Regions from separate parts of the Collinsella sp. CLA-JM-H32B genome, predicted to be linked through region 2. Evidence: riboswitches for the same ligand, from Rfam matches in the RefSeq annotation. Region 2 holds a riboswitch; the other holds the start of a gene.

What was found. Region 2 has a riboswitch for thiamine pyrophosphate ahead of thiM (hydroxyethylthiazole kinase). Riboswitches for the same ligand answer to the same signal wherever they lie in the genome.
Region 1: linked by a shared signal. The riboswitch ahead of thiC (phosphomethylpyrimidine synthase ThiC) and the one ahead of thiM (hydroxyethylthiazole kinase) in region 2 are both predicted to bind thiamine pyrophosphate.

What each region holds. Positions count from the first base shown of each region.
Region 1 covers NZ_JBBNNA010000007.1:3,150-7,340, reverse strand. The annotation lists gene AAA138_RS05345 (aminopeptidase) at 1-135, shown strand, start outside; gene AAA138_RS05340 (YaaA family protein) at 239-1,048, shown strand; gene AAA138_RS05335 (hypothetical protein) at 1,089-1,610, opposite strand; TPP riboswitch at 1,674-1,789, shown strand; gene thiC (phosphomethylpyrimidine synthase ThiC) at 1,782-3,116, shown strand; gene thiD (bifunctional hydroxymethylpyrimidine kinase/phosphomethylpyrimidine kinase) at 3,299-4,129, shown strand.
Region 2 covers NZ_JBBNNA010000001.1:392,634-396,824, forward strand. The annotation lists gene AAA138_RS01625 (patatin family protein) at 1-210, shown strand, start outside; gene AAA138_RS01630 (thiamine phosphate synthase) at 312-1,007, opposite strand; gene AAA138_RS01635 (thiamine-binding protein) at 1,004-1,345, opposite strand; gene thiM (hydroxyethylthiazole kinase) at 1,349-2,188, opposite strand; TPP riboswitch at 2,240-2,350, opposite strand; gene AAA138_RS01645 (HAD family hydrolase) at 2,444-3,352, shown strand; gene AAA138_RS01650 (LysR family transcriptional regulator) at 3,363-4,191, shown strand, end outside.

The DNA of each region.
Region 1 (4,191 bases), on a different contig from region 2:
ATGGCCAAGTACGGCATGAACGTCATCGACTCCGGCGTTGCCGTCCTGTCCATGCACGCCCTGTGGGAGGTCGCTAACAAGGCCGATATCTACGAGGCCTATCGCGGCTACAAGGCCTTCCTCGAGCGCGCCTAACCGATCCTTCATCAGTTGCGGTGAAATACGGACTAAACTGGCCCATAAACGGCCAAAACAGACCGTATTCCACCGCAACTTCCTTTTTGGCAGAGGAGAGTCCATGCTGCAGGTCATCATTTCGCCCGCCAAGCAGATGCGCGCGGCCCAAGATGCTTTTGAAGTCCTGGACATACCGCCTTTTGCGCACGAAACGGCTCGCCTCCACCGCGCACTGCTAGATATCGAACGAAATGAAGGCAGCGGCGGTCTGCAGACGCTATGGAACGTAAGTGACAAACTGCTGGGGCCTTGCCTCAACACCCTGCATGAGTTCGGGCCCATCCTGAAAAACGGCGATCTCGACAATCCCGCACTCGCCCGACACCTCTCCCCCGCCGTCATGTCCTACCACGGCATCCAATACCAAAGTATGGCGCCCGAGGTCATGGATGCCGCACAGCTCGACTGGCTGCAAAACCATCTCTGGATCCTCTCGGGCCTTTACGGATGCGTACGCCCCTTTCATGCCGTTGAACCGTATCGGCTGGAGATGGGCGCAAAGCTTGCCGTCGACGATGCCCGAGACCTCTACGCGTTTTGGGGCGACAAGCTCGCACGGACCATCGCTCCGGCGAGCTCCAACGCTACGATCGTCAATCTCGCCAGCGCGGAGTACGCCAAAGCCGTTCTGCCCCACCTCGCGGGCGACGCCACAGTCGTCACGTGCCTCTTTGGTGAAGGCATCCGCAACGGCAAGCCCATCCAGCGCTCGACCGCCAGCAAAAAGGCGCGCGGCTCCATGGTGCGCTGGATGGCGGAAAACAAGGTCGAGGATGTAAGCGGGCTCACCGCGTTCGACGTTGGCTATCGTCACCTTCCCGAGCTTTCAAATAAAAACACTTTGGTCTTCCTGAACGAACGGGCCTTGTAGGACCACCGCTACTCTTGAATGTACCGCCTAGGCACGACGTCTATTCCGCCAAGCCGTCGGCTTTGGCAATTTCATTTGTCGTGCCGTCCTGATAGGTAATCTTGACATGCTCAACCTCGGACACCTTGACGCCCGACGGAGGCTCCAGACGCCATTCCGTCAGGGCGATATCCATGGTCGTGGGCACATCTCCTTGATCTTTGAGCTTCACCGTCAGCGTTTTGAGCGCCGCGTCAAACGTCACGCGTTCGATTTCTTCGCCTGGAATGGACCCACCACTCAGCTGCAACTGAACAAACTCATCGCGCGGGTACCAATAATCGCCCGGAATGGCGAGCGTATTGGCATTACCGCCAGTACTCCTCACCGCCATAATCGGTAGGCTATCATCGGCCTCAAACTCCCAGGCAGCGCCGCCGCGACCGCCAAACGTCCAAATACAAAAGGCAATCACCAGCACGGCAAGCACCGCAAAGCCAATCGCGACCAACCCATGGTGCGCACGGCCCTCCTCGGCCGATATGTCCCATTGCGTCTCTCGATATAGATGCTTGTCTTCCATGTACGCCTCCCCACAGGCACGTTCGTTAGGCCAATCGTACCCATTCAGGCTATACTTGAGCCCACTACATAAACGGGGAGCTTGCAGGACAGGACGGCAGGCTGAGATTGGGCGCGCCCGCCCTGACCCGCAAACCTGATATGGGTAATGCCAACGAAGGGAGCCGTGCCAATGAGCACACAGACCGAGTCCAAGCTTGTCACGCAAATCGACTTCGCCCGCGCCGGACAGATCACGCCGCAGATGAAGGAGGTCGCCGAGCGCGAGCATCGCGACCCCGAGTACATCCGCGAGCGCGTGGCCGACGGCCGCATCGCCATTCCCGCCAACATCGTGCACATCAAAAAGGGCATGCGCGCCTTTGGCGTCGGTGAGGGCCTGTCCACCAAGGTCAACGTCAACTTGGGCATCTCGGGCGATAAGGCCGATGCCGCCGAAGAGTGGAAGAAGGTCAAGATCGCCGAGGACTTTGGTGCCGACGCCATCATGGACCTCTCCAACTCGGGCAAGACGCGCCAGTTCCGCCAGCAGCTCATCGACGAGACGCCGCTCATGGTAGGCACCGTCCCCATGTACGACGCCATCGGCTACATGGAAAAGCCGCTGGTCAAGCTGACCAAGGACGATCTGCTCGAGGTCGTGCGTGCACACGCCGAAGACGGCGTGGACTTTATGACCATCCACTGCGGCATCAATAAATCGGTCATCAAGACCTTCAAGGAGACCGGCCGCCTCATGAACATCGTCAGCCGCGGCGGCTCGCTGCTGTTTGGCTGGATGGAAGTCACCGGTAACGAGAACCCCTTCTACGAGTTCTACGACGAGGTGCTCGAAATCTGCCACGAGTACGACGTAACGATCTCGCTCGGCGACTCCTGCCGCCCGGGCTGTCTCTACGACTCCAACGACGCCACCGAGACTGCCGAGATGATCGAACTGGGCAAGCTGTGCAAGCGTGCTTGGGCCGCCGGCGTCCAGGTCATGGTCGAGGGCCCGGGTCACATGGCGCTCGACGAGATCGCCGCCAATATGAAGCTGCAGAAGCGTCTGTGCCACAACGCCCCGTTCTATGTGCTGGGGCCGCTGGTGACCGATATCGGCGTGGGCTACGACCACATTACCGCCGCCATCGGCGGCGCCATCTCCGCAAGCTCCGGCGCCGACTTCCTGTGCTACGTGACGCCCGCCGAGCACCTGTGCCTGCCCGACGCCCAGGACGTGCTCGATGGCCTCATGGCCACCAAGATTGCCGCGCACGCCGCCGATATCGCCAAGAAGGTGCCGCACGCCCGCGACATGGACGACAAGATGGGCCAGGCACGCCGCAAGCTCGACTGGGACGCCATGTGGAAGTGCGCCCTCGACCCGGTCACCGGCAAAAAACGCTACGAGGAATCCCCTGCCGCCACCGAGGGCACTTGCACCATGTGTGGCAAGATGTGCGCCGTCCGCACCGTCAACAAAGTGTTTGAGGGCACGACGATCGACCTCGGTATGGAGGACTAGCCTCTTCGCCGCAATCGCCTATAGGCTCGCCGCAGTACCTGCCAATTGTTAACTTGTGAACATTTGCCTGCATTTGCGTAAAAATTACATCTCGCGCCCGGGTTCGGCATATCACCGGCCTGGGCATCTTTATAATGCTGGCTTAAAGACCCATTTGAATCCGACCAGACAAGGGAGCGAACATGGATCGCAGCAAGGTACCTGCCGTTCTATCCATCGCAGGATCCGATTCCAGCGGTGGCGCCGGCATTCAGGCCGACATTAAGACCATCACGGCGCACCGTCTGTATGCCGAAACAGCCATCACGGCCATCACCGCACAAAACACGCTCGGTGTCACCACCGTGCAGAATGTCTCCCCGGATATTGTCGCGGCGCAGATCGATGCCGTCTTTGACGATATCCGACCCAGCGCCGTCAAGATCGGCATGGTTTCCTCTGCTGAGATTATCGAGGTTATCGCCGACCGCCTGAGTGCCTGGGACGCACAAAATATCGTCGTCGATCCCGTCATGGTCGCCACTTCGGGCGCTCGCCTCATTGCCGAGGATGCCGCCGAGGCGCTCACACGTCGCCTGTTCCCGTTGGCGACCGTCATCACGCCCAACATTCCCGAGGCCATGGCGCTGCTCGACTACGAGGTCGATTCCGAGCGCACGCAGCAAAACGCTGCCATGCTCCTCACCCGCCGCTTTGGCTGCGCGTCCCTCGTTAAGGGCGGGCATTTTGTCAACGAGGCCAACGATGTGCTAGCAGAGCCCGCGCCGCTCGATGACGAGGGCAACCACCTGGGCGATCCGCTCACCACGTGGTTCCGCCATAAGCGCATCGAGACCGGCAACACGCATGGCACCGGCTGCACGCTCTCGTCCGCCATTGCCTGCGCATTGGCACAGGGCATGGAACTTGCCGACGCCATCAACGCCGGCAAGGCCTACCTAACCGGCGCTCTCGCCGCCGGCTTTGACATGGGCGAAGGTTCCGGCCCCGTCAACCACATGTGGCAGTACTGAGGCAGTTTGCCGCAGCTCGCTATTGATGCTGACCAACAGGAAAAACTCGCTGACGGCACAGC
Region 2 (4,191 bases):
CTTGAGCACCGGCATGAGGTTTACAATACCACGCTCGATGACCTGGCACGTCGTGAGGCCGCCGGCGATATCTTTGTGGTGCGTCCGAGCGAATCGGTGAAGGTGCCGTCGCTATGCCGCGAACCGGATGAGCTCGAGCGCATCTACCAGGTCGGTCGCCGCGATGCGGAGGCGACTTTGCCGGCGTTGGAAGCATATCTGGCGGGGTAAGGGTCGCATGCGGAAAGTGCATCCCGGAATGGAGGTCCAAACTGGGATGCGCTTTCCGCTCTAGAAGATATGAGACTGCGAATAAACTGCTCGGCCTAGGCTTATGCCTGCTGCCAGGTGTCGACAAGCTCCTTGGCGGCAGCGTGGGGGTCGTCGGCACTGCAGACGGCGCTTACCACAAAGAAGCCATCGACGCCGGTGGCCTTGAGCTGCGGCAGGTCGGCCGTCTTGACGCCGCCGCCCACTACGATGGGCACGGGGCTTGCCGCGTGGAGTGCGGCCAGATCCTCAAAGCTCTTGGTGATGATGGAGCCATCGGCTGCGCGTCCGCAGTCGCGCTTGGTCTCGGTCTCGTGGAGCGGGCCGATGCCCAGGTAGTCGACCAGGCTCATGTCGGCGGTCTTGACGTACTCGAGCATCTCCTCGCAACGGGCCGAAAGGCCCACGATGGCATCGGGGCCCAAAAGTTTGCGGCAGACCTCGACGGGAATATCGCTCTGGCCTACATGCACGCCATCGACAGCAATACCCTGCTCGCGCGCGGCGAGTACGCAGTCCAGGCGGTCGTCGATTAACAGGGCGACCTGACCGGTCTTGCCAGCCTGTGCGATTGCCTGCGCGGCGTCGCCGGTCAGTGCGATGATCTCGCGGGCGCTTGCCACCTTGGAGCGCACCTGGATGCAGGTAAAGCCTGCGTCGAGCGCCTGGGCCACCACATCGCCCACGGGGCGTCCCAGCGTGTTTTCGGGGCCGAGTACTAGGTAGGCCGAGATATCAAGGTTGTCGCGGATGCTCATCGTGCTTCCTCCTGCTTCTTGATCTGTGCTTCCATGCGCTCGAGCTTGCCGGTCATGGTGTCGGTAAATCCGGGACGAATATCGGCTTTGAGCACGACTTCGGTGCGGATGCCCTTGTTTGCCAGAACAAAGGTCGCGTCGCGCACGACCTGCATGACCTCGTCCCAGTCGCCTTCGATCTCGGTAAACATCGAGGTGGTGCGGTTGGGAAGGCCGCTCTCGCGTATGACGCGCACGACCTCGGCGACCTCGGCGGAGAGCTCATCGCCGGTGCCGCACGGGGCGATGGCCACGGCGACGAGCGTGTTCATGCCGGCATTGGTTGTGGGCTCGGACATGGCCTATGCCTCCTCGAGCTCGAGTTGGTTATCGGCAATGTCCTGGGCGGTTGCGCGGTAGAGCTCGTCGATAAAGGCGACCTTAAAGCTTGCCGGGGCATCGGCGACAGCGGCGGCGCGCGTGCCGGCAACGTTGTAGACGGCGGTGCCGCAGACGGCTGCCGTAAACGGATCGGCAGCGCAGGCGTACACGGCCAGCACGCCGCCCTGCGAGCAGCCGCAGCCGGTGATCTTGGACATGAGCGGGCTGCCGCCGTGGGACTTGGCCACGGTCGTGCCGTCGGTGATTAGGTCGACTTCGCCCGAGACCACTACGGCGCCGCCGGTGTAGCGAGCGAGCGCCACGGCAGCGGCGCAGGCGGCGTCGACCGTGTCGGTGGTATCGACACCGCGCACGCGGCTCAGATCAGCCGCCTCGCCCTCAAGGCCCCACAGGCCGGCGAGCGCGATGATCTCGGAGGCGTTGCCGCGTACGATGGCGGGCTTGTACTGCTTGAGCTCGTTTACCAGCTGGGTGCGCAGGCTGCCGATGCCCAGGCCCACCGGATCGAGCACCCAGGGCTTGCCGGCGTCGTGTGCCGCCTTGGCCGCGCGGGGAATCGTCTGCTCGTAGATGGGGAAGAGCGTGCCCATGTTGAGATAGATGGCGCCGCCGCCGGCAACGAGCGCCTCGCCCTCGTCGGGCAGATAGACCATGGCGGCCGAACCGCCCACGGCGAGCTGCGCGTTGGCGACAAAGTCGATCGTCACCGTGTTGGTGATGGAGCCGGCCATCGGATTGGTGGCGCGAATCTCATCCACGGCCTTGACCATATGTTGCTTAAGCTGTTCCGAATCAATCACTGCACATGCCTCCTTGGCATAGAAAAGGGGCGCTGTGCATAGACAGCGCCCCTGTAAAGGCGGCATGCTCCCTACGCCAGCATTAACTGACAGGTTCAAAGGATTGGGCCCCATGCCCTCTCAGCCTTGTGGTTTGCACCGCCGGCACTCCCGCATCGAATCTGTTGTTCCCTATACTAACGCACCTGCCAAAAAGGGACAGGTTTATTTTGGCGGGTCGTTACAATAGGTAGGACCGATACGAATGGGGGCCTTATGATTAAACTTGTGCTGACCGATATGGACGATACGCTGATTCCAGCCGGGCATGACGGCGCCAGCGACTACGCCATTGAGGGTATTCATGCCATGCAGGCGGCGGGTCTGCACTTTGGGCCGGTTTCGGGTCGTCAGCCGTCCGCGATGGGCTGGATGTTCAAAAACCGTTCCGAGTGTTTTTCGACTGGCGCATTCTGTAACGGCCAGGTAATGTTTGTCGACGGTCAGGTGGTCGCTTCGCGCGCGACCGACAACGGTGCCCTGACGCGTCTGGCCGATTACCTCGAGCAAGAGACCGACGATACCTATCTAAAGGTCTACAGCCTGGGTGACGACTTTTGGGATAACGATGCCTATTGCGTGACGGGCGACCCCGAGCGCGTGCGCCGCGCCATGGAGTCGGGCGGCAACGCGTGGCTCAAGGGCGAAGAGGCCCCGTGCCGTCCTGTTGTCGATGATGCCCCGGTATACAAGGCGAATATCTGGAGCGCCCGCTCGCGCGAAGAGCTCACTGAGCTGCGCGAGCACATTGCCGCCGAGGTGCCGGAGCTCTCGCTTGTGTTTCCCAACAACCGCGTGCGCCTGTTTGACATCCTTCCGGCTGGTTGGGACAAGGGCTGCGCTGCGCTGGAGCTGGCGCGCGCTTTGGGCCTGACGCCCGACGAGGTGGTCGTATTTGGCGATTCCGATAACGACCTGCCCATGATCGGTGCCGTTCCCAACTCCGTTGCAGTCGCCAATGCCAACGAGGCTGTCACGGCTGCCGCGCGCTGGCATATCGGCGCTGCGGCAGACGATGCGGTTGCCGGGGCTCTGCATCAGATTGCCGCCTGCGCCGCGACGGGGGAGATACCGCCGTTTATGCGTCAGATGGATGCGACGGGTTTCGACGTCACGAACGTCTAGGGAGAAAGCTATGAAGCTTCAGCAGCTCAGATATGTCGTCAAAGTTGCCGAATGCGGCAGCATTACCGAGGCCTCGCGCCGGCTCTTTGTGTCGCAGCCTTCGATTACCGCATCGATCCGCGATCTCGAAAACGAGATGGGTGTGCATATCTTTGAGCGCACCAACAAGGGTGTCATTGTGTCCGAGGAGGGCGAGACCTTCTTGGGCTACGCGCGCCAGGTGCTCGACCAGGCCGATCTGCTCGAAGGCAAGTACAAGGGCGCGTCCGAGCAGGTGCCGCACTTTAGTGTGAGCTGCCAGCATTATTCCTTTGCCGTTAACGCGTTTGTCGACGTGATCCGCGAGTTCGATGCCGCGCGCTACGACTTTACCCTGCGCGAGGAGCAGACCCACGAGATTATCGAGGACGTCGCGCATATGAAAAGCGAACTGGGCATCCTGTACTTATCCGAGCATAACCGCGAGGTTGTCGAGCGCATGCTCGCCGCCAACGAGCTCGTATTCGAGGGGCTCTTCTGCGCCGCGCCGCATGTCTTTGTATGTGCCGACCATCCACTGGCGGACCGCGCCAGCGTGACGCTCGAGGACTTGGAAGACTACCCGTTCTTGTCCTATGAGCAGGGCAGTTATAACTCGTTCTACTATTCCGAGGAACTGACCTCGACCTTTGAGCGCCGCAAGAATATCCGCGTGCGTGACCGTGCGACACTGTTCAACCTGGCTATGGGCCTTAACGGCTACACGGTGTGTTCGGGCGTGATCAGCCATGAGCTCAACGGCCCCGGCATCATCTCGATTCCGCTCGATGTGGACGAGTACATGGAGATCGGCATCATTA